Regions from separate parts of the Aliiglaciecola sp. LCG003 genome, predicted to be linked through region 1. Evidence: predicted binding sites of a transcription regulator. Region 1 holds the regulator's gene; each other region holds the start of a gene.
What was found. Region 1 encodes sigma-54, which starts transcription at its own class of promoters, with help from an activator protein. Its sites were predicted from a motif close to GTTGGCACGNNNNTNGNNT; they were not measured.

Region 1 (7,631 bases):
AAAACATTAGTGAAAAATCAATGCTCTCTGATTATGTCTTTGATTTAGTAAATTGCTTGGCTTTGATCACCAAAATTATTCCGCCTAGAATGCTAATCGAGGCGACTAACAACCTAATAGAAAATGTTTCGTTCAGCAGTAAAATGCCGCCCAGAGCTGCAATAATCGGTACACTTAATTGACATACCGCGGCAATATTAGCGCGCAAATAGGGTAGCACCTGATACCAAATGGCATAACCAATACCAGATGTCAGTGTGCCTGATAGGATGGCGTACACGACTCCCTCAAGTTGAATTTGAGAATGGACGAATAGTATAGGTACTAACATCACCGATAATAGTGATGCTTTAACAAAATTGGCAGCTGTATCTTGTAATGGTGTGGCAGATTTAGCCCCTAACAGTGAGTACCAACCCCAAGCCATTCCTGCCAAGCTCATTAGCAACACACCGGATAAAGATGGTGCTGTTACCCCCGGCGAAATTAAGTAAATAAAGCCAGCAAAGGCGCTAAGTAAGCCAAGCCATTCAAGCTTTGTCGGATGTTGCCCACGGAGGATTCCCACTACTATCATGGTGATCTGCACACATGTAAATAGCACCAGGGCACCTGTTCCTGTGTCTAAATCAATGTATCCATAGGAAAAACCCGCAGCGTAGATAAACAAAGCCAATGCTGACAGCCAACTACCTGAATGAAAAACGGTATTGTTACTTTGGCGGGTAAACAGAATAGTGCTGAGGATTAAGGCGCCAGAAACTAAGCGGATTAAGGTGAAGCTGGTGGCATCGATAGTATGGTTAGCTAATGCCAGTCTGCACAGCAATGAATTGCCAGCAAAAGCAATCAGGGCAAGCGTTGTTAAGCTGATGATTTTTAAGCTTGAAATGTGCTAGTCCCTTATCTATTTGCTATAGGTCACATTAAAAATAGAGTAGCTGTACCTAAAAATGCGAATATCCCCACCACATCGGTAATGGTCGTGAGGATTACGCTTCCGGCCAATGCAGGATCAATTTTCAGACGTTTCATCACCAAAGGTAAGGTTGCGCCAGCGAGGCCTGCGGCTACCATATTGATCATCATCGCAAAGGCTATCACCCCGCCAAGCATCCAATCTTGTTTCCATAGCGCTATCACGGTGGCAATGAGCACCGCCCAAATCATACCGTTGAAGAAGCCGATAGCCAGTTCTTTAGTGATCAAAAACTTGGAGTTTCCGGCGCTAACATGACCCAGTGCCATACCGCGGATAACCAGAGTCAAGGTTTGGTTGCCTGCGACCCCGCCCATACTGGGCACTATGGTATTGAGGATTGCAAGGACCGCTAATTGACTCAGTGTTGCTTCAAATAAATCACTGACTGCAGCCGCGAGTAAGGCTGTCACCAAATTGACCGCCAGCCACACCGAACGCCTTTGGGTACTTTGTAACACCGGCGCAAAGGTATCTTCTTCATCGTCCAAACCGGCCATACTCATCATTGAGTGCTCAGCGTCTTCACGAATGATATCGACAACATCATCAATGGTAATTCGACCTAAAAGCTGGTGGTTTTCATCTACAACTGGTGCAGACAACCAATTATAGCGAGCAAATAATTTGGCTACATCTTTCTCAGGCATGTCTATCGGGATAGCTTCTGGCTCTTCATCCATTAAATCGCTAATCGACAGCTCGGGTAACGCAGTAAGCAGTTTGGTTACCGCGACTGTACCGATTAAGGTGTCATTGCGACTGACCACATAAAAGGTATCGGTACTTTCTGGTATTTCACCTCGCAAGCGCAGATATCTTAGTATTACTTCGATAGTGACATCAGCACGCAGGGTGATGGTGTCGGTATTCATAATAAAGCCGGCAGTATCCTCTCCATAAGATAGGGCTTTTACTGCGCGCAAACGATCTTGCTCGTCCATGGACTGCAGCACATCATTACTGACCGATTGTGGCAGGCTGCTGAGGGTTTCGGCCAAATCATCGATGTCCATATCTTCAAGGGCATCGACCACTTTTTCTGGCACCATTTGACCGATAATGCCATTACGGACATCCTCTGACAGTTCTTCGAGAACATCACCGTAAAAATCAGGGTCAAGCATCTGCCACAACTCGTACCTAGATTTGGTCGGAGTTGATTCAAGCAGTAGGGCTATATCACTAGCAGGCATATCGTGAAGCACTTTGTGCACATGCACAAAACGGCCACTACTCAAGGCTTGATTAATTGCCTTGAGCTGTCGTTGGGCGTGCTTAACTTCTAGGGCTTCTGCCATGAACCTACAGCTTGATGAAAAGATTAAACTTATTAATAGTTTAGTGGAGTAAGGGAGTCAGGTCAGCAATTATATTAGCTTCTGCATCGTTTGTTTATATTTTTGCAGGATGAGCTTATTCTTGTTCGTTGAATTTTTCGACAATCAACTTTTCAATGGCTTCCATAGCAATTTCTGCATCTGGCCCTTCGCTGATCACAGTAACCTCGCGGCCCTGATAACTTTCTAACATCATCAATCCAAGCACACTGACAGCGGAAGTGCTTTTTTTACCTTGTTGCAAGGTGACTTCGGCATCAAATTGGGTGGCGAGTTTAACCAGTTGAGTCGCTGCTCGGGCGTGAAGGCCGAGTTTGTTGACGATAACCATTTTCCTTTCACAACGGATCAACGGTTTAATTCTCGGTGACGGATCTGAACATCTGGATGGGACGCCCCAAAGGTCTTGGCTAAGGATTCGGCCACAAATACCGAACGATGTTGACCCCCAGTGCACCCGATAGCTACTGTCACATAACTGCGATTGTTACGTTCTAGGTGGGGCAGCCATGTGGAGATTAAGTTTTGGATTTGCCAAATAAATTTAGTCACTATAGGTTGAGAGCCAAGAAATATTTCAACCGCAGCATCAAGGCCCGTAAGATGTTTTAAATCCGGCTCCCAGTGTGGGTTGGGTAAGAAGCGGGCATCAAACACATAGTCGGCGTCTTTAGGGATCCCGTACTTAAAGCCAAATGATTCAAATACCAATACTAATCTTGAGCTCTTTTTACCTAAGATACGTTCACGAACTAATTCAGCTAGTTGATGTACCGATAATTTATCAGTATCCAGGTATAAATCGGCTCGCTCAGCGATAGGCGCTAATAGCTGTCCTTCGGCTTGAATTGCATCAGACAAAGATTTGTTCTGGCGTGAAAGAGGGTGCAGACGACGGGTTTCGCTGAATCGTTTTATCAGCATATCGTCGCTGGCATCTAGATAGACAATGGTCATATCCCAAGTGGAGGGTAAGTAGTCAAGTATCTCTACTAATTCCCCCGGGATCTTAGGTAAATTCCGTACATCGATACTGACTGCCACCTGATCGTATTCGTCCACCACTGTGTGAGTAAGGGTGGGTAGTAAGTTGACCGGAATATTATCAACACAGTAATAACCTAAATCTTCTAAGGCCCGCAGAGCGATAGACTTACCTGAGCCAGAACGGCCACTTATGATGATCAATTTCATCCAATGATTGCCTCATACAATTGCCCATCAGTCTCGCATTTTCGGAGTACTTTAAGGACTTCCTTATCACTGAGTCTAGTTGCTATGGTTGCCAAGGTTTGCAAATGCCCTTGGGCTTGTTCTTCAGGAACCAAAATGGCGAAGAAAATGTCAACCGGACAATTATCTATAGCATCAAAGGCTATAGCGGGTTTACAGGTTATTAATATGGCCAAAACCTTATCAATGCCTTGCAAACGGCCATGGGGTAACGCAATGCCATTACCAATTCCAGTGCTACCAAGTTTTTCACGACTTAACAGGCTCGTAAGTATATCGGTTTGATCAATGTCGGGCAGCTTTTGGGCTGCGAGTTGACTGATGATTTCTAATATACGCTTTTTGCTCGTCCCCTGAACTGCACAGCTTGTGCAGTCAGGAGTAAGTATGTCTCTAATTTCCATTAAGATTCAAATTTTAGGTTAATGGCGCTTAACTTTTTCCTTATGCTTGATCACCTGTCGATCAAGCTTGTCAATCAAACTATCAATAGCCGCATACATGTCGTTATGCTCAGAAGTGGCGAAAACTTCGCCTCCTGTCATGTGAACGGTTGCTTCGGCTTTTTGATTGAGTTTCTCGACATTTAGGATTACATGAACATTGTTTATATGGTCAAAATGTCGTTCTAACTTAGTAAATTTCGTGTCTACATAGTCTCGCAATGAATCTGTAATTTCTACATGATGGCCAGTAAGGTTAATTTGCATAAAGCGTCTTCCTTCTGTTGATGAGCCTACAGCAGGCTCTTGCGTTGATTAGACGGTGGGATCGAAAGAGACTCCCGATATTTTGCTATGGTCCGTCGGGCAACCTGTATACCTTGGTCAGCCAACAGTTGAGCAATTTTGCTATCGCTTAATGGTTTCGTCGTAATTTCAGACGCTACCAGCTTTTTAATCAGAGCGCGTATGGCGGTAGATGAACATTCTCCACCTGAGTCAGTCGCCACGTGGCTTGAGAAAAAGTATTTTAATTCAAAAATCCCACGGGGTGTATGCATATACTTTTGCGTAGTTACCCTTGAAATGGTTGATTCATGCATGTCGACCATTTCCGCGACGTCATTTAACACCATAGGTTTCATCATTTCCGGGCCGTGCTCGAAAAATCCAATTTGCTGTTGAACGATACAATTGGCCACTTTTAACAAGGTATCATTTCGGCTTTCAAGGCTTTTAATAAACCATTTGGCTTCTTGCATATGAGAACGGATAAATTGGCTGTCACTGGTATTTTTGGCACTACGGCTCATTGCTGCATATTGCTGATTCACGTTTAACTTGGGCAAGCTGTCTGGATTTAATTCGACTTGCCATCTGCCACTTTTTTTCATTACCGTTACATCAGGAATAACATATTCAGGCTCACCAATAAGTAATGCACTTCCAGGACGTGGATTCAATGTTTGCAACAAGCGCATGGCTTCCCGTAACTCTTCTTCTTTCAAACGCGTCTTACGCATAAGAGTACGATAATCTTTACTGCCGAGAAGTTCCGCATGCTCACCAATTAATAATTTAGCCTCAGCTAACCAAGGTGTGTCCGCTGAAAATTGATTGAGCTGAATCATTAGGCATTCTTGTGGGGAGCGAGAACCTGAGCCTATGGGATCAAACATTTGAATGCGCTTGAGTACGCATTCTACTTCGTCAAGCTCTACTTCATCATCATCGAGACTGGCTAACACCTCTTCGGTGCTCATGGTTAAATAGCCAGATTCATCAATTGAATCAATAATTGCGGTAGCGATGGCGATATCTAAATCGGAAAAATGAGTGAGGCGCATTTGCCACAACAAATGATCTTGGATGTTGTCTGTGGTTTCACCTTGAAATATTTGGTCATCATCACCACCACCACCGCTGATGGAAGCCGGAGCGGAAGACGCGCTAATGTAGTCATCCCAAGTACTATCAATGGGTAATTCGTCAGGTAAATCGTTTTTCTCTAATGCCTCATTTGTGTCCATAGTGTCGGCACTTGCAGAGATAATCTCGTCCGCTTCGTTACCATTATTTTCAGCTAATGCAGCGTCACCGCTAGGGCCATCAGAGCCTTCTTCTATCTCCAATAACGGATTAGACTCAAGCGCCTCTTGTATTTCCTGTTGGAGATCAAGGGTCGACAGTTGCAGCAATCGAATAGCCTGCTGAAGCTGCGGAGTCATTGTGAGTTGTTGGCTAAATTTTAACTGTAACGAGGGTTTCATTTATTTTTTAAGTTCTTACTCAGTTAGCCAGAAAGCTGTGGGTTAAATTCTTGATACCTTAACTATAGCTTGAATTGCTCACCAAGGTATACATCTCTCACTTGTTGATTATTTAATACTTCTTCTGCGGTGCCTGATGCGATCAGTTCACCATGACTTACTATATAGGCTTTTTCACAGACATCCAAAGTTTCCCGAACATTATGATCCGTTATTAACACCCCAATACCTCGCTCGCGCAAGTGTTGAATAATCTTTTTTATATCATTTACCGAAATAGGATCAACACCAGCAAAAGGTTCATCAAGCAGAATAAACTCGGGGGATGCAGCCAAGGCCCTGGCAATTTCAACTCGTCGTCTTTCGCCACCAGACAGGCTCATTCCTAAACTGTTTCGAATGTGGTTAATATTGAATTCATCTAACAAAGAATCGGCTTGTTCTTCTCGCTGTGTAGCGCTTAGCTCTTTGCGGGTTTGCAAAATAGCCATAATATTTTGATACACAGTAAGCTTGCGAAAGATGGACGACTCTTGAGGTAAATAACCTATACCTTCGCGGGCTCTGATATGCATGGGCTGAAAGGTCAGTTCTTTCTGATCAATCATGATCTCGCCTTTATCCAAGGGCACCAAGCCCACTATCATATAGAATGTAGTGGTTTTACCCGCGCCATTGGGACCCAACAAACCGACAATTTGTCCAGTGGACACCTCTAAGCTAACGTCGCGTACTACTTGTCTAGATTTGTACGCTTTGGCTAGATTGGTTGCTCTTAAGGTAGCCATTAAGGTTTTTTATCCTGTTCAAGTTGCTGCTCAGATTCTTTATCATCTGATTTTTTGCGTAAACTGTCCGGCTGAAAAATCGCGGTTACTCCACCTTCACCGTTGTCGCTGCTCTCTGCTACCAGTTGTTCCAGTTCCATATTAAAGATAATCGACTCACCCTTAACTAAACTACTATCCTGATTCAGCTCAGCATTTCCAGAAAGGGTTAGGGTTCTGCTACTGACTTCATATTTGATTTCATTCGCAGCGGCACTTATGGAGCCTCCATCATCAAGTTTCTGGGTATACTTGGCAGGCTCTCCTCTGGCGATGAAAATTTCTTTGCCTTCCCCTAGGCCGGCAATGACTTCTACTTCATCCGCTAAAATCTCCAACGAACCTTGAGTGATTTTGACATCTTTGCGAAAAATGGATGTTTTGGTTTTGCCATCAAAAAAATTAGATTGAGAATCGACTTTTATGGGCAGTTCAAAGTCATTTTCGTCAGCTAATGAAACTTGGCTGCTGGCGATGAAAAATATTAGTGCACTAGCGCGGAGCATATTGTGTTTGGACATGATCTTTTAACTCATATTCTTGTGTGGCTAAGTTTGCTGAAAAGCCATTGCTCATGACAACAAAATTTTTGCCGTTAATTTGTACTGGTTGATCTGACATCATGGTCTTGTCTCCCAGATTAATTTCTAAAAATTGAGTCTTGATGGTTTGGATAAATCCACTTTCGTCCAAGCTGCGGATTTCAACATCAGTTTCCAATTGAATTCGGTTGTCGTCGTACAAGGTTCCTTCTGTCGCCTCAACATGCCAAGGGTTTTGTTGATCCGCCACATATATGGTGTAACGTGGCTGACTAAAGAGTGTGAAACCTAATAACTGATAATGTTCCATCTTTAAGGCAAATACTTGGTGATTAATTTCACCAAACTCATTGTACAAAGTACTGCGCATGTTACGTGCTTGATAGTTAGGTCGCCAAGACTCTTCGTTAGTTTCATTGGTGTTTTGTGGATCTGCGCTCATCCAGCTTGGTACATAAATCAATAAGACCAACAAAAATAATAGGCCGATACTGATAG
Region 2 (7,631 bases), 1.7 Mb from region 1:
CTGGGTCAAAATCCAAGAATTCTTCAATCTGGTCGTCAATCAGCTGAATTTTACGGAGAAATGTGGCGTACCATCCTAGCAAAAGGCTATTGGCGTGGTGAGATTTGGAATCGTCGTAAAAATGGTGAGGTATACCCTGAAATGCTGACTATTAGTGCGGTGAAGAATACCAATGGACAGGTACAGCATTACATTTCACTATCAACCGATATTACACCAATGAAGGCGTATCAAGGACGGCTGGAGCGAATTGCCCATTTCGATCCCCTGACCAATCTCCCCAATCGCGTATTACTTGCAGACCGGCTAAGCCAGGCCATGGTGCAATGCCAACGACGTCAATTATCACTGGCAGTTGCATTTATGGACTTAGATGGCTTTAAAACCATAAATGACAGTCTTGGTCACAATGTTGGCGATAAGTTGCTCATTACCGTGTCTCAGCGTATGAAAGAAGCATTGCGAGAAGGTGATACATTAGCTCGAATAGGTGGTGATGAATTTATCGCAGTAATGGTTGATTTAGAAAAGATTGAAGATGGTGAGCTTGTTTTAAAGCGCCTACTCAAAGCTGTGTCTGAACCCGTTTCCGTGGGTGATGCAGTAATGCAAGTTTCAGCCAGTATTGGTGTCACCCTTTATCCACAGGATGGAGTAGATGCAGACCAATTGATGCGACATGCTGACCAAGCTATGTACGTTGCTAAACAAGCCGGTAAAAACCGTTTCCACCTTTTTGATACTGCACAAGATACAGCGTTCAAGACGCAGTTGGAAAGTATTGAAAATGTAAGCTTGGCTTTGGCTAAGGGAGAGTTTGTCTTGCACTTTCAACCAAAGGTCAATATGCGTACAGGCACAGTAGTAGGCGTTGAAGCATTAATTCGTTGGCAGCACCCAATCAATGGTTTAGTGCCGCCTATTGAGTTCTTACCTGTGATAGAGGGGCATTTGATTAGTTTAAAACTGGGGGAATGGGTTATCGACACGGCTTTGCAGCAAATTATTAAATGGAGAAGTGTGGGGGTAGACCTGCCGATTAGTGTTAACATTAGTGCATATCAGTTACAACAAAACAATTTCACTGCTCAATTAGCAGCAATATTAGCACTCAATCCTGAGGTCAATCCAAACTGCTTAGAATTGGAAATTTTAGAAACAACCGCATTACATGACACCTGCCAAGTGTCTACTACTATGAATGCATGCCATGATTTGGGTGTGCGTTTCGCTATAGACGACTTTGGTACAGGGTATTCTTCACTTACTTATCTTAAGCGCTTACCAGCGTACTTAATCAAGATTGACCAAAGCTTCGTGCGAGACATGCTACAAGATGATGATGATCTGGCCATCGTTGAGGGGGTAGTTGGATTGACCAAAGCTTTCCAGCGTAAAGTGATTGCAGAAGGAGTCGAATCCATCGAACATGGTGTTGCATTATTAAAACTAGGTTGTGAGTTGGCCCAAGGTTATGGGATCGCTCGACCGATGCCGGCCGCTGACCTTCCTGAATGGCTTGCTAACTGGAAAGCGGATGATTCTTGGCTTATCTGATATAGGTATTCCCCATTAATTAAGCGCCACTCTAACCTTACTGCTGTTAATTCCGTTCACAAGTACTGTTATCAAGACAACAATTTAAAGGTAATGGCTTCTGTTTTTAGATCATTTTGTCGACTGGCTTTAAATGTTAATAACATTGAATTCTAACGTGTTATTAAATATTCAACAAAAACAATTGGGTAACTTTGAAATATAGCTGTAACTATCTGACTTACAAGTCGTTTACCTTTGTGATACAGCATTCATACAGACACTAACGAAAATTTCATGCATAACTTTAAACACCTAAGAATGGTCTTAGGGTTTGGAGAATACTATGAAAAAGCTAATCGCAATATTACTTATGTGTGCTTGTGCACAGGTTAATGCGGGTTTAAAAGAGTCGCTAGAGTATCGGTTCGAAGGTGACGTTTTTTATGCGGGTTATTGCCAAGCTGTACTGGAGGACAATGTTAAATTAATGGAATCCAAAATCCGCTCCCACGTAGGGAAAGTCGCATCTACCCCCAAAGCCGTAACAAAAGCTATTTTGGCCCACAACGGCATTACTTGTGATGGGATGGATCTGGTTACATTTTCAAAACAGCGTCATGCCACAGAAATTTATGCTTATTTGCGCGCTAAAAATGACTAGTGCTCTACGCGAACACAATCATATTTTAACAAAATTCATAGCCTGCTTAGCAGGCTATTTTACAAAATAAGGCATCAATTTAGTTAACGCTTGCCCGTATATGGTGCGATGGGTAATAAATATTTCCGTAATTTCTGCTCTCAATTTATTGAAAAATCTAACCCAAACTTAATATCGCTATTTGTATCAATGCCTTAGCTTAATAACTCAGAAGAATTTCAGTATCCAAATCTAACTGGCCTGCGCTTTGCTTTTGACTGGTTAATACTAAATCACTATGTAAAACCCTATCACAAGGTTTAACACAGATATTGAACCCTAAAGCGAGACGCTAACCTGATGCCAGAACTAGCAGATAAAATGAAAGTGTTGCTGATAGATGTCGATTTGGCCAAGATTCAGGACGTGTCGGATGCCTTGTGCGACTCTAGATATAGTATTGCACAGCATCAGGGGCAGCCGGCGTCCCTATTGAAAATGGTGGATAGTCTACAACCGGATATTATTGTTATTGATATTGAAAGCCCTAGTCGAGATATGTTGGAGAGCTTATCAGCCATTTCGAACTTTAACCCAAAACCCGTTGTCATGTTTAGTACGCAAAATGACACTGAGGTTATTAACCAATCAATTCAATCTGGCGTGAGTGCCTATGTAGTCGGGGATGTGGAACCTAGTCGTGTTAAACCTATTTTGGATGCGGCTGTCGCTCGGTTTACCCAGTTTCATCAGATGAAAAATCAGTTATATGACACTCAGCAGCAACTCAACGCTAAAGAAATAGTTGATAAGGCGAAGCGTGCCTTAATCAAACAGAAATCATTGACGGAAGAGCAAGCTTTTCACTCAATGCGCAAGACTGCGATGGACTCTGGCCAATGCATAGAAGATGTAGCTAAAACCGTATTGAGCATATTAAACAATCTAGATACAGGAGCGAGAAGTCGATGATTTTGGAAACCACAGATATTAATTTGGGGTTTATTCCTCTAACTGATTCTGCCCCACTGATTGTAGCCAAAGAATTTGGTTTTTTTGCAGAATGGGGCTTAAATGTGAATTTATTAAAGCAGAACTCCTGGGCCACCTTACGAGATAAATTACACGCTGGCTTACTTGACGCTGCACAAATGCTGGCACCTATGCCGATTGCGAGTACCTTGGGGCTTGGTGTTGCGCCAACACCGGTAATCACCCCTTTGATCCTTAGCTTAAATGGCAATGCAATAACACTATCTGAATCCTTACATTTAGAAATATTACAAGCCAATAAAATATCCCATATTACCTTGCCGATGGCAGCTTATTTATTGCAAGAGGTTGTTGCAAAACGCAAAGAAACGGGGACCGCTAAATTAAGTTTTGCAAATGTATTTCCTTATAGTTGTCACTATTATCAATTGAGAGATTGGCTAAAATCAGGTCATATCAGTGACGATGATGTAGATATTGTTGTGGTCCCGCCAGTCAGTATGGTTAATTTTATGGAAGCCGGTGAAATTGATGGTTTTTGTGTTGGCGGCCCCTGGAATGCAAAAGCCGTGCGTTCAGGCATTGGTATAACAGCGTTAACATCTTTTGATATCTGGCAAGACTCCCCAGAAAAAGTATTAGGGTTACTTGAGTCTTACTATACCCAAAATCCTAATACAGTTTTGGCGCTATGCGCGGCTCTTAAACAAGCTTGTAGTTGGCTAGAAACCATACCTAATTGTTTTGAGGCTGCTCGAGTGTTAAGCAAGAGCCGTTACCTTGATGCACCGCTGGATGTTATCGCACCTTCGCTATTAGGAAGCTGTCTGACTCACAAATCCACAGGCCCACGCAGTATACCTTCATATAATCAATTTTCTGCTCGGCATAATGGTTCGATTAATCAGCCAGAGCTAGTTCGTGGTGAATGGTTATTAAAGCAAATGCATAATGCAGGACAGATAGATATCAGTACCATTCAGCCCTCCTTTGTTTCAAAAGTTTACCGGCCCGATATTTATCAACAAATGAAGAAGGTGTTGGACCAACATGCGTTAACTAACATCGATGAGGCTTTGAGGCACTTTGATGGTGCCCGTTTGCACCGTGTTATATCCTGATAAATCATTAAAACATAATGTCATATTTATAAATTATTGAATTTAATGGATAAATATTTCATGGCGTTCTTTCTGCTTAGGTAGTTTTGGGATAGATACCTGTGGCTAGGTCACCTACTATTTAACACCAAGGTCTAACGACTTTTATATTTACACCAGCCAAAAGAAAAATAAGACCTATTTAGTTAACGGCAGTTAAGCTGTTAATTGTTGGCAATGTCGCCTACACAATTTTTAGTGATCTGAAGTTTGTGTGGGCTTTTTTTTACCTTTTTTTCATGTGTTTAACATGTAAAAAGTGATACCAGTTAAATTATCTAACTGGGCATCATGGTTAAAAATAATCTGCGCTTGGTGAATAGTATGAAAACAATAAAAAATTAGCGGTAAAGGTCTGTTGTGCGGAGGCGTATTGGGCGTGCTAGCGCTGTGCACAGAAGCCTCTCAAGCATCAGTCGCATTTTACCAAGGCAGTGTAAAACTAGATATGCGCTTGCGATATGAGTCAGTTGACCAAGATAATGCCCTTGAAGACGCTGGTGCTTTGACCCTGCGCACCCGATTGGCGTTGGTTAGTCGTTACGTAAGTGGGATCTCCGCTAGCTAGAGTTTGAAGATAACCGGATTGTAATGGGGCAGGGAAACTACAGTTTGCCTGTAACAAGCTATCAGGCTGGTGAATATTCAGTAGTCTCCGATCCTGATTTTACCGCGCTCGATCAGGCTTTTATTCGTTATGCTAATGAAAAGCTAGATATTAAATTGGGTCGCCAAGTTATCACCTTTGAGAATCATCGATTTTTAGGTCACGTTGGATGGCAACAAGTCAGACAGACCTTTGATGGGCTCACGGTGAATTATGCTCCTGTTGAGCAACTTGCTATCAAATATGCCTATTTAACAAAACGGAGAATTTTTGCCCAACAAACAGATCTAGATGCTAAAGACCAGGTATTAAACCTTAGTTATTCATCTTCCGTTGGAAATTTAACCGCTTATAGTTATTTGCTAGAGATTAAACAACAAGCAAAGAACAAATTGGATACCTATAGCCTGCGCTTTTCGGGTCAACAAGCAGTTGAGCAGATAACTCTGCTTTACGCCTTTGAATATGCAAGCCAGCATAACCACACAGATATATCTGATTATGATGCTAAGTACTTTTTTGCTGAAACAGGCTTGCTATTCAATGGAGTCACCGCAAAATTGGCCTATGAAATACTCGGTTCTGACAATGGTGAGTTCGGCTTTCAAACACCTTTGGCAACATTGCATAAATTTAATGGTTGTTCAGATCAATTTTTAATGACGCCCTCGCAAGGACTAAAGGACATCTATTTAAGTTTATCTATGCCTATATTAGGAGGTACGGCCGTGGTTGTATATCATGACTTTTCCGCAGATGACGGTGTTACCGGCGCCGAGGATTTTGCTAGTGAAGTGGATTTGCAGTTCACCCGTAAGTTTAGTTAGCATTATAGCCTGGGTGTAAAGTGGCCGCTTATTCTGCGCAGGATACAAAAGTAGATACCAACAAACTTTGGTTGTGTTTTGCTGCTTCCTTTTAATCAGACGCTGATATACTTTGTGTTAACAGCAAAGTCACCATTAGGGCTCAAATGACTATTCAAATTAACTATATCGAAATACCCGTTAAAGATATCCAAAAAAGTAGAGTGTTCTTTAACCAAGTGTTTGGCTGGACTTTCGTTGAATATGGCGAGGAATATCTAGCGATTGAAAATGCCGGTGTAGCTGGGGGCCTATATTTGGCTGATACAACGGTTGCAACTGCTAGCGGTTCAGTTTTGGTGGTGATGTACACAGATAAGTTAGAACAGCTTGGTGAAACGATAGAGCAAAATGGCGGTACGATCACCAAGCCTATTTTCTCTTTTCCTGGCGGCCGACGTTTCCACTTTGTGGATTTAAACAATAATGAATATGCTGTCTGGAGTGATAAATAACAGCGAGAAACTAAACTATCTGTTTGTGTATATGGAATGCACCCGCCATCGGGGGGTGCATAATCCTGATACGTTCTGCTTGTTGCAATTAGTGTTAATGTTCTGATAACTCACGGGGTGTCAAGTAGCCATCGTGGTCAATATCCAATTCGGCAAAAGCTGCCGCGAGTTCAGGATCACTTGCTACCTCATCTGCACTGATACGACCATCGTTATTCATATCCAGCGCCATGAATCTATCATCTTGTGCCAGCGCAGAGGCGGCCAACACTAATGTACTAAATAAGATAAGGGTTTTCATATTGCTTTCTCCAAATAAAGTGAAAAGCTAAAGTTAGGATTAGGTGTAGATAGGGACAACAGTAGCGCTTAATTTGACAATTCTTGAGCCGTTAAATAACCGTCTTTATTTACGTCCAGCTCAGCAAAAACAGCTGATAGAGTGGGGTCACTTGCCGCTTCCTCAATACTAATACGACCGTCCACATCCAAATCTAAAGCCTTAATAGGATCATTTTGCGCCATCGCAGGGCTGACATCAAAGGCTAACATACTAATTAAAATTATTTTTTTCATGACACATTCTCCAAAAGTTTTTGAAAGTGCTCCCTTGCCTTAATAGCAAGAGAGCAGAATTGATGATGTCGTTACAGATTAGTGCTCAGCTAATTCGCTAGGACTAAGATAACCATCTTTATTAGTGTCTAGTTGAGAGAATTTAGCCGACAATTCTGCATCACTTACCGCTTCTTCGACGCTTATACGGCCATCCATATCCACATCCAGTGAGGCAATTTTATCTTCCTGTGCCATGACTGAGGTGGCTGAAAAGATTAGTGTACTAAGTAAAATTAACTTTTTCATATTTGATTCTCCGATACAGTTTTAAACAATTGCTATTGGTACATTGTTTGAAGGCTAGTTATTTACCTTCTATTATTTGCAGCAACTTTATTGCTACATACAAGGGTCATATCACTTACTGTGCCAAAATTATAAATTATATGTATAACAATGACTTATGTCAGGTGGCAGAAGCAAGCGGGGAGGGGAGTTGAAATTAGCTATGGAAATAGTCGATTTTTGTGTTCAATAGCAGACACTTAATTTGTGTGCTTTATAAAAATTATGCAAAATCAGATGCTTAGTATGATGCGAAAAGGCAACTAAGCCTAATCGCCAGTGCTGTTAGAGTAATTTTGAGCCGTTATCACCGGCCAAATTACTCAGCCAAATTGTTTGATAAGGGTATAATTCAATAAACTGCTGTTCTAGTAAGACTTGTGTATTTTGTATTAGGTCCCACCAGCAATCCGTACCGATAAGATTGATGTCGGAAAGGTATATGTTCTGGGGTTCATCACTTATATT
Region 3 (7,631 bases), 580 kb from region 1:
AGCCCCACCCTTCACGGTATGATATCCGCGAAATATAGCATTTAGTAAATCAGAGTCTTCCGGATTGTTTTCGAGGTCTACGAGTTGCTCCTGCAATAGTTCCAGTATTTCACCGGCCTCGACTAAAAAGTCCTGTAGGATATCCTCGTCAACTTCAAAAGACATGCATCATTTCCTCTTAAAAGCCCAAGCTAGATAATAAGTCGTCAACGTCATCCTGACCCGACACCACGTCATCCCGCGTATCTGCATCGATGATTGGTCCTTCCGCTTTGACTTTATCGGACTGAGGTTCAGTTTTGTTAGCACTTTCGTCATATTTCGACATTAAACTGTTTGCTTCTGGTGACCCAAACACTGTCAACATGTTAACTAAGCTCAATTCAACTTCTTTAACCAATTCAATTACTCTGCGGATAACCTGACCGGTCAAGTCCTGGTAACCCTGAGCCATTAATACCTCAGTAAGCAGAGTATTTAGTTTAGCAGTATCTGCGGAGGATTCTTCTAAAAGCGAATCTAATTCGTAGCATAAGCTCTTAAACTCACCTATTTGCAGCTGTCTGGTCATTAATTTTTTCCATTCAGGCAAAATTTTGGCGATCCCTGAATGTAGCCTTTCTGCTATCGGCATACTTGTTTCGACCGCATCCATCGTCTGGTTAGCAGCTTTTTCAGTGGTTTCAATCACGTAATTGAGACGACTTTGCGCATCTGGAATTTCTTCTGTCGCCAAATTAGAAATCCGCGGGTCTAACTGAAAGGTATTTAACGAATCATGCAGTTGACGGGTTAGCTTACCCACTTCAGCAAACAATTCGACAGAATCGGTTAATGATGCTTCTTCGAGTAATTCTTTGGCCGCAAGGTTATCTCCTTGTTCCAAAAGAGCCACTAACTTTCTCGCATCTTCAATCGATAACGGTGCTTCGACAGAGCTGGTCATTAAGACACTCCTATTGTGTTGTTAACAGGTGAGTCTTAACCCAAACGCTCAAAAATTTTGTCAAGCTTTTCCTTCAGTGTAGCTGCAGTAAAAGGTTTAACAACATAACCATTTACACCTGCCTGCGCAGCGGCAACGATTTGTTCTTTTTTGGCTTCAGCCGTTACCATCAAAACTGGTAAATGCTTCAAGCTATCATCTGCACGAATCGCTCTAAGAAGATCAATTCCCTGCATGCCGGGCATATTCCAGTCTGTTACCACAAAGTCAAACTCTCCTTGTTGCAACATAGGAAGTGCAGTGCTGCCATCATCGGCCTCCTGCACATTAGTAAACCCAAGATCTTTAAGTAGATTTTTAATGATACGTCTCATTGTTGAAAAATCATCAACCACAAGAATTTTCATACTTTTATTCAAAACTGCCTCCAATGAGGATTAAACCAAAATTATATTCTATTGTTCTTCGTTCATTCGCCAAGAATGCATTTTATTTTTCAATTTAAGCATCGCCTGACTATGAATTTGGCTAACTCTCGATTCACTCACCTCGAGTACTTCACCAATTTCGCGTAGATTGAGTTCTTCATCATAGTATAACGACAATACAATCGCTTCTCGCTCAGGTAAAGTAGTAATAGCATGGGCGAGGGCTTTTTGAAATGATCCTTGTAATAAATCCTGAAATGGAGCATCGCTACCTTTATTTTGCTCGGTAGAAATTACATCTTCAGTAATACCCAGATCTTCGATTCCAATAATTTTACCCGCGTTTACTTCATTCAACATTTGATGATAATCAGTGAGAGAAACTTGAAGTTTTTCAGCCACATCAACATCTCTGGCGTCCCTTCCTGTCTCACGCTCAACCTGATTAATGGCTTCAGTAATGGCACGACCGTTCTTATGCACAGAACGAGGTGTCCAATCACCTTTGCGAATTTCGTCTAACATGGCTCCGCGTATACGGATACCGGCAAAGGTCTCAAAACTTGCACCTTTGGTGCCATCAAAATTTTTCGCTGCCTCAAGCAATCCAATCATGCCAGATTGAATTAAATCATCGACTAATACACTAGCAGGCAACCTAGCCAAAAGATGATGTGCAATGCGCTTAACCAGAGAAGCATGTCTTTCTACCAATTGGGCCATATTGACCTGTTGTTGATAAGCTGCAGCTTTTCTATTCACCCTTGACCACCCACCGCCTTGTCGACAATAAGTTGCTCAAGGAAAAATTCTAAATGGCCACCAGGCTGATTAGGTATAGGCCATTGCAATGCTTTTTCGGCTAAGCCTTTAATCGCTACAGCAGCAGGTGAACTAGGAAAAGCATCGACTATCGCCCTTTGCTTACGCACTGAATTGCGAATATTCTCATCGTAGGGAATAGTCGCAACCAATTCCAACGCCACATCTAAGAAGCGATTGGTCACTTTAGACAACTTAGCAAACAACTCTTGGCCTTCGCGCATATTACGCACCATGTTTGCAACAATCTTAAACCGAAATACGCCATGTTCACGGTTGAGTAATTTGATCAGCGCATATGCATCTGTCAATGATGTTGGCTCGTCGCAAACAACCATCATGATGTCTTGAGAGGCACGGGAAAAGCTTAGCACCATATCTGAAATGCCAGCGGCGGTATCGACGATAAGTACATCGATATCGGTTCTTAGCTCACTGAACGCTCGGATAAGTCCGGCATGTTCAGTTGGACTTAATTCTGTCATAGATTGAGAGCCTGAGGTGGCCGGCGCAATTAGCACGCCATGGGGCCCCATCACTAATACCTCATCTAAGGTGCATTCACCTGACAGTACATGAGAGAGATTTTTTTCGACCCTTAAACCTAGCATTACATCAACATTAGCCAAACCCAAGTCAGCATCTAGCACCATGACTCGCTTGCCCGTTTTAGCCATTGAAATTGCAGTATTAAGGGTAATGTTTGTTTTACCTACACCGCCTTTACCGCCGGTGACCGCAATTACTTTAATTAATCGAGATTGATTCATTCTTCTTAAGCTACTCGCTTGGTCCTCAATCATACTGACATTGCCGACTTTTGAACTTCGATTTTACCAGTATGGAGCAAACCATATTTTTTATAAAGCTTAGCCGCTGTTGATATTAAATACTTTGCATCGGCAACTTTAATATCCTCAGGGACACTTTGTCCATCCGTTAAATAACTAACGGCTAATTTGTGTTCAATTGCCACACTAAGCGCTTCACCAAGACTGTAACATTCGTCCAACTTGGTAAAAATACATCCCTGCAATGAAATGTGTTGATAAGCACTAAGGGTATGCTCCATTACCCGATGTTGAGCATTCGCCTGCATCACAACATATTTTTTGATACTAGCACAAGAATGCTGATTTAACGTATCTAACTGTTTGATCAATCTGGCGTCACGTTGCCCAAATCCAGCTGTATCAATTAAAACCAGTCGCTTATTGCGAAGTTGAAAAAGTATATCTGATAACTCTTGGGCATTTTGCGCTTTTTTTACTGAACAGCCAATTATTTTTCCATAGGTTGCTAACTGCTCGTATGCCGCAATACGATATGAATCAATCGTTACCATTGCAACCTGGTCTGCACCGTATTTTTGCGCAGCTCTGGCGGCCAACTTAGCAATGGTAGTTGTCTTACCTGTCCCCGTGGGTCCGACCAGTGCAACTACCCCTTTATCGTTTAAGATAGCATTACCTGTGGTCTGAATTTTATTAGACAATAGTTTAAGTAGGAATAACCAAGACTGACGTTCGTCAGTATTTTCAGGAGCATAAGAGACGACATCTTCAGCAATGGCGGGGCTTATCCCCATTTGGATCAACCTAGATGAGAGGTATCCATGCATAGGATGATTGCGTTGAGTTTCTTGCTTAAATAAACCAGATACCTGAAATTGCAGCACATTACGTAGGGAATTGAGTTCATTTCGGATTTCGGTGATCGCAGTTTGATTGTCAATATCAGGCAAGCTACGCACAGGTTGCGCGCTAGCTTTAGTTACATTGCTCGATAGGTCACTGCTTTGACCTTGCTGCTCTAGCAGTTCCCGTAGGCTATCAGGGCCAGAGTCGCCAATAATTTCGCTCAAACTAGGGATATTTTTGTTTGGCGACGGCTTAGCAGAGGGTTGACTCGCCTGAGGTCTTGTGTTTGTGGGCGCTTGACTTAATGTAGTGGCGCCTCCCCACGGCTCGTTATTGGGTTTGTCTAATGGTTTGTCATAGGCCGCGATAATTTCAATACCGCCGGCAATTTTCTTGTTTGACATAATCACAGCTTCACCGCCCAACTCAGTTTTCACTTGTTTGAGCGCTTCGCGCATGTCTTTTCCAATAAAGCGTCTAATTTTCACATCGCCCCCTAACTAGCGAATACAGAATGTCTTTTTCGACAATCGTCATTTTATTGACCCACCGAACTGACAATCCGAATTTGCTTGTCGTTTGGTATTTCTTGGTAGGACAAGACGTGCAGTCCCATCACTGAATGTTTGAAGAACTTTGATAACACAGGACGTAACATGCCTGATGTCAACAACACTGCTGGCTCTCCTTCCAATTCTCGTTGTTGAGAGGCTTCACTGAGGGAATGTTGTAATTTCTCAGCTAATCCAGGCTCAATACCTGCACCATCTTCACCACCGGCTTGCAATGACTGGTGCAACATCTGTTCCAACTCAGGTGCCAAAGTTATGACGGGCAGTTCAGCTTCATTATTATTGATTTCTTGGACTATGAGTCTTTTCAGTGAAATTCGCACTGCTGAGACTAAAACATCAGGGTCTTGCGTACGTGGGCCATACTCACATAATGTTTGCACTATGCTACGCATATCTCTAATAGGCACACCTTCATACAACAGAGTTTGTAGGACTTTCACCACCGTACTAAGTGGTAACAAATCTGGCACTAAACCTTCGACTAATTTGGGACTTGATTTGGCTAACATATCAAGTAGCTGCTGGACTTCTTCATGGCCAAGTAATTGATAGGCATTATTGGTCAGCAATTGACTCAGATGTGTCGCCACCACAGTGGCAGAATCAACTACCGTGTAACCTAACGTCTGTGCATGTTCACGTTGCTCAGGGCGGATCCATACCGCATCCAAGCCAAATGCAGGATCTTTGGTCGCTTTACCTTCCAACTTACCAAAAACCTGGCCGGGGTTGATCGCCAATTCATCATCATGACTAATTTCAGCATCGCCTACGGTCACGCCCAGCATGGCAATAGTGTAACTATTTGGGCTCAAATCTAGGTTGTCACGGATATGCACGGGCGGGATTAAAAAGCCCAACTCTTGAGATAACTTCTTCCTGACCCCTTTAATACGGGTCAGCAACTCGCCACCTTGGGTTTTATCAACTAGCGGAATAAGCCTGTAACCCACTTCCAACCCTATGGTGTCAACATGCTGTACATCATCCCAACCAAGCTCTTTGATTTCAGCTGGTTGTAAGCTTTGTTCCGGCAACTTATCCAAGGATTTTGGTTCTTCCGCTGCCTTCTTAGCGCTCCAAGTATTGAAATAAGCAACACCACCCACTACGGCACTAAATCCTAAGAAAGCAATATGTGGCATACCTGGCACTATACCCATTACGAACAAAATACCCGAGGTCACATACAATGCTTTTTGATTACCCAATTGACGCTTCATTTCCGCGCCCATCTCTTGTGAGTCATTTTCACGGGTAACGATGATTGCGGTAGCTACCGATAGTAATAGCGAAGGTATTTGCGCCACTAGACCATCACCAATGGTAAGTAGAGTATAAATCTCGATGGCATCACCAAACGCCAAATCGTGTTGAATAATACCGATGAATAAACCACCAACAATATTAATCAACATGATGAATAGCCCTGCAACGGCATCACCTTTAACGAACTTAGAGGCACCATCCATGGAACCGTAAAAATCCGCTTCTGAAGTAATTTCTAGGCGTCTGATGCGGGCTTCATCTTGATCGATATAACCAGCATTTAGGTCTGCATCAATCGCCATTTGCTTACCTGGCATAGCATCCAAGGTAAAGCGAGCGCTTACTTCGGATATCCGCCCGGCACCGGCAGTAACAACTTTAAAATTGATGATCAGTAGTATGGCGAATACCACTATACCTACTGCATAATTGCCACCGATTACGACCGCACCAAAAGCTTCAATGACTTTCCCTGCCGCATCCCCACCTTCATGACCTTCCAGTAATACGATACGAGTTGAGGCGACATTCAAGGCAAGTCGCAATACCGTAGCGATTAGCAAGACTAATGGGAAGATACCGAAATCCACCGGTTTTTTGGTAAAAACCGATACCAGGATCACCATCAATGACAATGCGATATTAAAACTGAAGAGGATGTCGAGTAAAAATGCAGGCATTGGCAAGATCACCATACCCATAATGGCCAAGACCACCAGAGGTGCACCCACGCCACCAGTAAATTGCTTTACTTGATTTTTATCAACGCTATTTAATAAGCCAGTAAGTTGCATATAACGAGTTTTTGACGGTGTGAGAGAATAACAGTGGGATTGCAACAACTGAGCCAGCTTTTAGTAAAAGCCGTAAACAACAATATTTTAATAGTCAAAAATAAAAAACCCAGCCGAAGCTGGGTTTTCATCATTCAAAAGCGTCTTATTTAGCAGAAACTTTTCTGCGAACTAGTAGACCTAGGCCAGCTAGCATTAGCAATAATGCAGAAGGCTCTGGCACATAAGTAACAGCGCCAAGATTAGTTTCAGCAAACGCAACTGGGAATACGTCTTCGATATCACCGTTTACGTCATAGAAAATTTCATCTAACACCATGAAACCACCAAAAGCACTAAGCTCAAGCGCTAGTACGTAATCAGGTGAAGCACCGAAAAGGTTAAATTCGTCAACAAAAAAATCTAAACCTGCAAACGGATTGAACATATCAATACCGGCAGTTAATAGCTGAGGTGAAAACTCTGCTGATACAGCATCAGATAAGCCAAGGGACAAAGTACCAGGGCTAAGATCAAGGACGGTAGATTCAGCGCTTAAAAAGCCAAAGTCATCTGCATCATCAGTATTATAGGTAATAGAACCGATTAATTGGTTTGCACCTTCAACAATCCCGTAAGGGTTTGAATCTGCAAAATCAACAGACACATAGATGTCCTGTTTGATGATTGCGCCTGCACTGGCGGTCATAGACATGCCAAGAGTAGAAACGATTAAACCTGTAGCAAGCAAAACTTTATTCAAATACTTCATAAGTGGGCCTTATATTTTTTGTAATCTGGATTGGTGTATCCGATCATTCTTGTTGTTTTAATAATTGTTACGCGATCACTTTTTGTGAATGTGACCTCTACCGACTTTAAAGCAAATAACGAACCAATATTTATTTTCCATAAATTTCAACAAGTTACTATTAGGCTTGGTTTACTAATAGATAAATCCGTTAAAATTATTGACACTTTATTTAGTTTTCGGCGCCGCATCAGGCTGATCATCCTCATGTGAGGAATGATCATTTTCATCACTACTGAAGTCCGCATCATGTTCTTCGTGATCACCCACCACATCTTCCAACCTAACTTTATCGACGCTTCGGAAAGTATTGATGGGGCCGGCCAATGCATAAAGTGCAAAGACAAGGAATAAAATTAATGAAGGT
Region 4 (7,631 bases), 1.9 Mb from region 1:
AAAATTTACAGGGATCCATCAATAACACATAACATTTTCGACATATGTGAAATATTGCATATGAAAATATAAACGTCAAGGTTGGAATTCAACCTTAGGGCAATTAGCTAAATGATAATATTTTGCACAGCTGCCGATTCTTAACCTTAGATAGCGCTACACAATCCACAACATCACCAATCAAAGATATTTGTCTCCTTCCTTGCGACTTCGGACCGGCAGCGCTGGTGACCCATAAGCCACAACAAATGACTCTATAGGTTTGTTAACTAACGAGCCCGCACCGATCACGGTGTGTTCACCAATATGAATCCCATGTATAACAATCGCGCCAATACTTATAGCTGAATATTGGCCTATATGGCAATTACCACCAGCCGTAGAGCCTGGTGCTAGACTGGCAAAGTCATGCAATATTGAATCATGATCAAGTGAACAATTAGTGTTTAGGATGCAAAATCGTCCAATAGATGAACATGGGTTAATGGATGCCCCCGCCATGATCACTGTGCCTTCTCCTATTGAAACCTCAGTTCCAATAGATGCATTAGGGTGGATCGTGGATACGAATGGAAGATCCGGACACAGGTCTTTAATGGCAGCGACAACTTTAGCCCGCACAAAATTATCGCCAATAGCGACAATCGCACCATCAATGCCATATCTCTTTATTAACCCCGGTAACTCCTGTTCCTTTCCAATAACTGGGTAGCCCAGCGTTTCTTCACCAACACTTCGGGATTGATCTAATAATCCGGCGATTTTATATTTACCCTCTTTTTGCACGATGTCGATGATGACTTTTGCATGGCCCGAAGAGCCGACAATTACAACTGAGTTCATGTTAATGGGGTACCTAATTTGGATGCAGAAAAAATTATCTTTATATATTGCAACATACTCATTCGAGCATAAAGAAGAATGATTACTTTTTGTTGGATTGATGCATTGCTAAATATTAACTTTACCAGCGCTATGCTTGTACCTTCAGTTCCGCTGCTGGCGAAGCTAAATGTTTTTGACTGACAGTCTTAGGGAATCATTAAGCTCTATCAAATAGGCAAATACCCTAAACAGCGGTGGAGCTTACTGAACTATGAGCAAAAACTTCAAATAAAGCGATATTTATAATTACGGCTTTAAAACGAGAAAAGGCGTGGCAGTTTGCACTGTCACACCTTAAAATTTTGAGCATCCCTCTCAGCTATCCTTCGCTACTAGATCGTCCCAAGTTACATCCTTATACGCCCCTTTCCTTCTAATCTCACTCATCCTAAGTGAGTCATTCGTCCTGAATGTGTCCCTTTCCATTAATCCTTGTTTAACTGCACATCCTAACGTACAGTATTTCTCATCCTGAGATTGTCCTAGTCTATCCCTAATGCGATCCTCGCATTCGTCCTTGATTTAACTTCCATATTTCTGCTCTTCATGAGCGTACTTGTTCATCCAATGAATGTGTCCGTGGGCTATCCTTATGTCTTCCTGACCCGTCGTATTTCCCTGTGACGCCATTAAAGATATAGGAAATTATTTTTCGCGCCATAGTAAAAAATGGATTTTTTTACGCACGCATTATACTAAAGTCTAATTCCTACTAAATAATACATATATAACAATGCGTTATTCTATTTGGTACGCCTTGTAGTAAGCCTTTATTCCGTCATTCACCTACACACTTGTAAGAGATTTCGCACATAAAAAAGCGCGCTTATCGCACGCCGTGATTTTAGGAGTTACCACTGGGTAGGTTAACCTGCAGGGAGTGAATTAATCTTCGGTCGTGGTCTGAACATAATTTGACCATTAATATGTGCAACTTTAAGTTCTTCCACATTTTCATATTCACCATCAGCAAAGAACGACAAACATTTGGGCAAGGTCACATACACACCTACACCTTCACTGTCAGGCTCTTCTAACATCACGCTGTCAATTGCACTCATCAAAACGTGGCCCAAGCCTCGGTGTTGATGATCAGGATGAACCCCTATAAAAGACAACATATGGTAAGTTTTATGAGGAATATGCTCCCGCACTCGTTGTTCCTTTTCTACCATTTGCCGGGTGCCTAGAAACCCAGCAGTGAGTAACATTTTAAGTCGCCAATGCCAAAAGCGTCCAGGTGCAAAAGCACTATTGGGACTAATCAAACAAGCCACTGCGAGTAAACGCCCTTGTTCAAATAATCCAATCATGGGTTGTTTTGCCGTCCAAAATGCGTTCAGCTCTTCACGAATTGCCCCCCTTAAACGAGACTCATAGCCTTCCCTTTCAGCTTCAAATATATCCAAAAATAAAGGATCATCATGATAAGCTTGATAGAGTATGGAAGCGGCTATTTTTAAATCTTCCGCAGCCAGATAAACCGCCTTGATTTGTTCTAATGGGTTTAAGTGTTCAGCAGTATTGGACATAATTGGCTCTCGGTTACTTTTTAGCTACTCTACCTAAATTTTAACCGCATGTTAACAAGTTGTTAATGTTAATTATTTTAGGCATACCGTATGGGATGTGAAAAAACCTGTATACTCAATATGGCACTTATAAAGACGACAATCAAAAATAAGGAGAAGTTCAACTATGTTAGCTGACAATCTTTCTATGCAAGACCTATTTATGCAATTAGGTTTGGATCATGACGAAGAGTCGATGGAAGCATTTTTTGAGGCCCACGCAGGCTTAGATCCTGCGACTAGATTAGAAGACGCGTCCTTTTGGTCTGAATCACAGGCTACTTTTATTCGTTCCGAATGGGCAGAAGATGCCGAGTGGGCCGAACTGATCGACCAACTCAACATCCGTTTGAGATAATTAGTTCAAATCTAGGTTGGGGTGTTAGAGCGTATTATACGCAGCTTCGCCCCAGCCAATTAGCAAACCGTTCTTGAACACCAAAGGTGTACATTCATCTTTAGTGGTGACGCTGTCTCCCTTGACTCGTTGAGTGCGATAAAACAACACTTGAATTTCGTCATCTTGCTGTTGATGCAACTCACTAAAATCAGGCGTTCCCATCCGATTTCTGATGCTTTTAATCGTCGAGTTTGTAGTCAAATTAGCAATGTAACTACGGTTATTCTGTTCCTTTTTTTCCCAGTCAGAGTGATAGGATGAATCACCATCTCCGTCTACCGAGATAACACAACCACTCAGGGCGATGGGTAAAATAAAGGCGACTGCAAGTAACGATTTTTTCATTATTATTCCTTTTCAAAAATGTCAGTGTTTAATTAACTGTGATCTATACAAATATAAGGCCAACTTTTAAGATTTTGATTTTAAACAATATTTTTTAAAGTAAATAATAACTTACTTTGATAATATGCGTTATTCACTAAAATTTAGCGGTTTTCATCATGTCTCAAAACCTCAGTTACATCGTCAACCTGTGCCGTAAGATACAGTCGAACGGGCAAAAGCCCTCAGTGGCCCTCATTAAAAAATCCGCCAATAGACCCTTGCCGTTGCCCGAAATTATAGGTGTGCTAAGACGTTGGAATGATGCTCCCCAGCAATTTGCCGATATTAAGCTAGATGAAGTCGAGCATGAAGCGCCATCAGTCCCGCCCGACATTCAGCTTACTGCACTGAGCCAGCGGGTTGACCAGCTGGAAAAACAACTAGAAAACCTGCTGCAACAAGTGCAAGTTTTAAACTCAAAACCAGCAGATTAGGTTAAATCCGAGGCTGCAGTTGTTGTAAGAATTCAACTAGATTTTCAGCCAAGACTTCAGTTGGCTCCAAACCCACTTGTTCCAACATCACGCGGCCAGAGGCATTATCGATGGATATGAAAAAATCATCTTCGTCAGTCACGGCAAAAAATAAGGTTTCGGGTTGCTTCAAACGCCGCTTCATTAATACGTGGCCAATCAGGTTTTGCTGAAGTCTTTCAAAATCAGCTTGATTCCATGGCAATAACAGCTGTAAGTTTCCTCTTGGAGTCTTGGCATTGAGATTTTCACTCCAGTAACAGGTAAAATACTCGCTTAGTTGCGGGTTTACTTTAAGATCCAGCGCTTGCTCAAAATCTGTTAGGGTGGCATGCTGATTTTGGCGAACCGGCAACCAAGGGACCCATTCATCTTGCTCTCCTTGTTGCTGATAACAGGGAGATGGCCAGTTTTGGTCAAATTGAAGCACCATAGGCTGGGATGCATCGTGATGGGCTTGGATATAATCGGTTACAAATCTATCTAGTGCTGAATGAATTCCCACAGGCTACACTCTCTTATAATTCAAATTTTTAAACAGTTTATCTATTGAGACCTTTAAATGACAAAACTTTCCGGTGATAAGCCCGAAAAAAATAATATCCTCGCGCAGCTTTCCTTGGGGAAAGCAGTTGAATATGCTCAAACTTATGCGCCTGAGCTCCTGCAAGCTGTCCCCCGCAGTCTAAGCCGTGACGAAATCGGCTTGACTGGCGAGCTACCTTTTTGGGGAGAGGATTTATGGAATGGCTACGAGTTATCCTGGCTCAACAGTAAAGGCAAACCGCAAGTGGCAATGTTACGCTGTACCGTACCCTTCGATACGCCAAATTTGATCGAATCGAAAAGCTTTAAGCTGTATTTGAATAGCTTTAACCAAACTCGACTGCCCTCTAGCCACGAATTACATCGTCGTCTAAAAAACGACCTATCTGCTTGTGCGGGCGGAGCGGTAAAAGTTGAGGTGATCCTGCCTGCACAATTTTCTCAACAACCCATAGCCGATCTTGCCGGTAAATGTATTGATGAACTAGATATCGAGATAGACGCATATCAATTATCACCCCAATCTTTAACTACACTTCCAGCACAAGTGACAGAAACCCTGATGAGCAACCTGCTCAAATCTAATTGCCTGATCACTAACCAACCGGATTGGGCCAGCGTGATGATAAAATACCAAGGTAATCAAATTGAGCGTGAAAGCTTACTGCGATACTTAATTTCATTCCGCATGCACAACGAATTCCATGAACAATGCGTTGAACGCATTTTCACTGACATCAAACAATATTGTAAACCTGACAAACTCACGGTCTATGCACGTTATACCAGACGTGGCGGCTTGGATATCAATCCCTTTAGAAGTGATTTTGAGCACGATTACGACACCGCTCGTCAGGCGCGCCAGTAACCTATCAAGAGGTATAAATATGACATCGATTCAACTCAATCCAGTAGGCACGCTTTCCCAGTTATCCCAATTTGAAGTGGACAAACTCAAGCAGTCTGTGGACGGGGAATTATATAATCTATTTAGAAATTGCTGCTTGGCCGTGCTTAATTCTGGGGTAGAAGAAGATAATTATGAAGAAATGTTCGAACCCTACCAAGATTTTTCAGTCAATTTAATTCGCCGCGAGCGTGGGGTGAAGATTGAATTAATTAATCCTCCAGCAGTGGCCTTTGTAGACGGCAAGTTGATCAAAGGTGTGCATGAACATTTGTTTGCTGTGCTGCGTGATATTTTACATATGGCGGATAAATATCACTTTGACGAAGGCGAGATTTCTGAATCCCGTCAACTGACAGATATTGTATTTGACATGCTGCGCCATGCAGAAGTTATCAAAGTAGGCAGTGATCCCAACATGGTGGTCTGCTGGGGTGGACATTCTATTGGTGAAATTGAATACACCTATACGAAGAAAGTCGGCTATCAACTGGGCTTGCGCGAAATGAACATTTGCACTGGCTGCGGACCCGGTGCAATGAAAGGGCCAATGAAAGGCGCAGCTATAGGGCACGCCAAGCAACGGTATTCTCAGGGCAGGTACTTAGGGATCTCTGAGCCTTCAATTATCGCTGCCGAGCCACCAAACGCCATCGTCAATGAACTGGTTATCATGCCCGATATCGAAAAACGTTTAGAGGCATTTGTCAGAATAGCCCACGCTATCGTTATTTTTCCCGGCGGGGTTGGTACGGCGGAAGAATTATTGTATTTACTAGGTGTAATGCTGCATGAAAATAATCGTAAGCAGGTACTGCCGATTATCTTAACCGGTCCGGTGCACTGTAAGGAATATTTTGAATCGATCGATAAATTCGTCGGTGCCACCTTAGGCGCAGAGGCCCAAGCTTTGTATGAAATTATTATTGATGACCCTGAAAAAGTCGCCCAAACCATCAAGCGCAAGCAGGAATCGGTTAGTGCCCATCGCCGCGAAAAAGGTGACTCTTATCTATTCAATTGGTCGTTGAGTATAGAGCCGGAATTTCAAAAACCCTTTATTCCAACTCATCAATCAATGCAGGCCCTTAATCTCCATTTCACCCAGCCTAAAGCTGAACTTGCCGCCGCGCTACGTCAGGCATTTTCTGGCATTGTGGCGGGTAATGTGAAAGCCGAAGGGATCAAACAGATCCGCCAGCATGGCCCTTTTACCATCAATGGTGACAGTAAGCTGATGGCTATGCTAGACACACTGTTGGAGTCATTTGTTGCGCAACAACGGATGAAATTGCCAGGCAGTCAATACAGCCCGTGCTATCAGGTTGAAACGCTCTAAACTAAATAAAAAGGGCTTTATTCGGCAAATAAACCCCTTTTCGCGATCAGTGGTCTTTTATCGGGCCACTAATTTCATTACCATAGCGGTATTAATATTTGTACTGTTAACTACGGATCGTCAGCTCAATTATGAACAGCAAAGTTGTTAAACGAATAGGCCTTGGGGTCTTACTCTATATAAGCTTCGTTGTGGTATTAGTCATATACAACCCTGACGATACGTCAAAAATGGGCTGGGAAGACCGCCAAGAATTTAATACGGTGCAAATAGCCAAGTTAGAAATGGGCACGCCACGTGATGCTATTTTAGAATTAATGGGTCCACCTGATATCAGCGAAGCCAAAAAAATGGATGACGGCTACGTGCAAGTGCTGTTCTATCGCACTCAGCATAAACAATCTGATGGCATCACCACCCAAGACGAATGCACTCCACTATTATTTGAAGACAACACCTTGGTCGCTTGGGGCGATGGCACCTATCAAGCCTATTTGAACCGTTAATGTCGTCAAACAATTTTAAGGATTGATGCGCCTCTATGCCTATCAATACCGTTGCCAAAACATTTAATACACTAGCGCAGCATATTGATGCCTATGACCCTAACTCGCTCAACAGTGACAAAATCAGCAAGACGCTTAAATTAAGTGAGCAATTTTTAGCGGGTTTTAAACAGTTCCCTGATGTGTTCGTGGCGCAAACCCAACTGTATAAATCCAAAAATAGCTTTACCCATAATCTTGCATTCAATAGCTTGGCATATTGCTCGTTATTGTGTCAGCAACTTAAAATTAATGATCTGTGTTGTCAGCAATTATTGAGTGCAATCATTAGCCTCTACGCTGAACGCAATCAGCAGTTGATTGACTATTACATTGAACAAGGCACTACTCCCACCTCGTTTAAACACATCAAACTGCTCAAGATGTTAGCCAGCGTAAATCAGCAAACTTGGCTGAATGCCTATTCTGTTGCCCGTTACTTATTTATTGGTAGCATCTCTTTGGGGAAATGGCCTCAAACCCTGAGCAAGATCCAACGAGTCGTGTATCTTGCTCATTATCTCGCGGTAGCCAGTACTTCCCATCAGCGTTTTAAAGCACGTCCTTTCGGAGAGGTG

Region 2: the regulator sigma-54 is predicted to act here: its motif matches at 2,435-2,453, upstream of QR722_RS08825 (ANTAR domain-containing response regulator).
Region 3: the regulator sigma-54 is predicted to act here: its motif matches at 6,514-6,532, upstream of flhA (flagellar biosynthesis protein FlhA).
Region 4: the regulator sigma-54 is predicted to act here: its motif matches at 3,247-3,265, upstream of QR722_RS05110 (DUF3192 domain-containing protein).

Annotation. Positions count from the first base shown of each region.
Region 1 covers NZ_CP128185.1:3,725,783-3,733,413, reverse strand. The annotation lists gene QR722_RS16255 (DMT family transporter) at 32-829, opposite strand; gene mgtE (magnesium transporter) at 922-2,280, opposite strand; gene QR722_RS16245 (HPr family phosphocarrier protein) at 2,396-2,650, opposite strand; gene rapZ (RNase adapter RapZ) at 2,668-3,513, opposite strand; gene ptsN (PTS IIA-like nitrogen regulatory protein PtsN) at 3,510-3,956, opposite strand; gene hpf (ribosome hibernation promoting factor) at 3,975-4,262, opposite strand; gene QR722_RS16225 (RNA polymerase factor sigma-54) at 4,289-5,764, opposite strand; gene lptB (LPS export ABC transporter ATP-binding protein) at 5,827-6,552, opposite strand; gene lptA (lipopolysaccharide transport periplasmic protein LptA) at 6,552-7,097, opposite strand; gene lptC (LPS export ABC transporter periplasmic protein LptC) at 7,084-7,631, opposite strand, start outside.
Region 2 covers NZ_CP128185.1:2,048,020-2,055,650, forward strand. The annotation lists gene QR722_RS08815 (EAL domain-containing protein) at 1-1,557, shown strand, start outside; gene QR722_RS08820 (hypothetical protein) at 1,883-2,200, shown strand; gene QR722_RS08825 (ANTAR domain-containing response regulator) at 2,540-3,151, shown strand; gene QR722_RS08830 (CmpA/NrtA family ABC transporter substrate-binding protein) at 3,148-4,293, shown strand; gene QR722_RS08835 (hypothetical protein) at 4,706-4,900, shown strand; gene QR722_RS08840 (alginate export family protein) at 4,945-5,766, shown strand; gene QR722_RS08845 (VOC family protein) at 5,913-6,260, shown strand; gene QR722_RS08850 (EF-hand domain-containing protein) at 6,355-6,561, opposite strand; gene QR722_RS08855 (EF-hand domain-containing protein) at 6,630-6,836, opposite strand; gene QR722_RS08860 (EF-hand domain-containing protein) at 6,915-7,124, opposite strand; gene QR722_RS08865 (sugar phosphorylase) at 7,449-7,631, opposite strand, start outside.
Region 3 covers NZ_CP128185.1:3,148,025-3,155,655, forward strand. The annotation lists gene QR722_RS13740 (chemotaxis protein CheA) at 1-165, opposite strand, end outside; gene QR722_RS13745 (protein phosphatase CheZ) at 179-946, opposite strand; gene cheY (chemotaxis response regulator CheY) at 982-1,365, opposite strand; gene QR722_RS13755 (RNA polymerase sigma factor FliA) at 1,402-2,136, opposite strand; gene QR722_RS13760 (MinD/ParA family ATP-binding protein) at 2,133-2,999, opposite strand; gene flhF (flagellar biosynthesis GTPase FlhF) at 2,996-4,324, opposite strand; gene flhA (flagellar biosynthesis protein FlhA) at 4,375-6,474, opposite strand; gene QR722_RS13775 (PEP-CTERM sorting domain-containing protein) at 6,620-7,225, opposite strand; gene pssA (CDP-diacylglycerol--serine O-phosphatidyltransferase) at 7,433-7,631, opposite strand, start outside.
Region 4 covers NZ_CP128185.1:1,213,103-1,220,733, reverse strand. The annotation lists gene QR722_RS05130 (metalloregulator ArsR/SmtB family transcription factor) at 1-19, opposite strand, end outside; gene QR722_RS05125 (acetyltransferase) at 181-843, opposite strand; gene QR722_RS05120 (GNAT family N-acetyltransferase) at 1,752-2,417, opposite strand; gene QR722_RS05115 (DUF2789 family protein) at 2,584-2,814, shown strand; gene QR722_RS05110 (DUF3192 domain-containing protein) at 2,839-3,201, opposite strand; gene QR722_RS05105 (hypothetical protein) at 3,360-3,677, shown strand; gene syd (SecY-interacting protein) at 3,679-4,221, opposite strand; gene queF (NADPH-dependent 7-cyano-7-deazaguanine reductase QueF) at 4,279-5,130, shown strand; gene ppnN (nucleotide 5'-monophosphate nucleosidase PpnN) at 5,150-6,508, shown strand; gene QR722_RS05085 (DUF3192 domain-containing protein) at 6,640-7,014, shown strand; gene QR722_RS05080 (hypothetical protein) at 7,050-7,631, shown strand, end outside.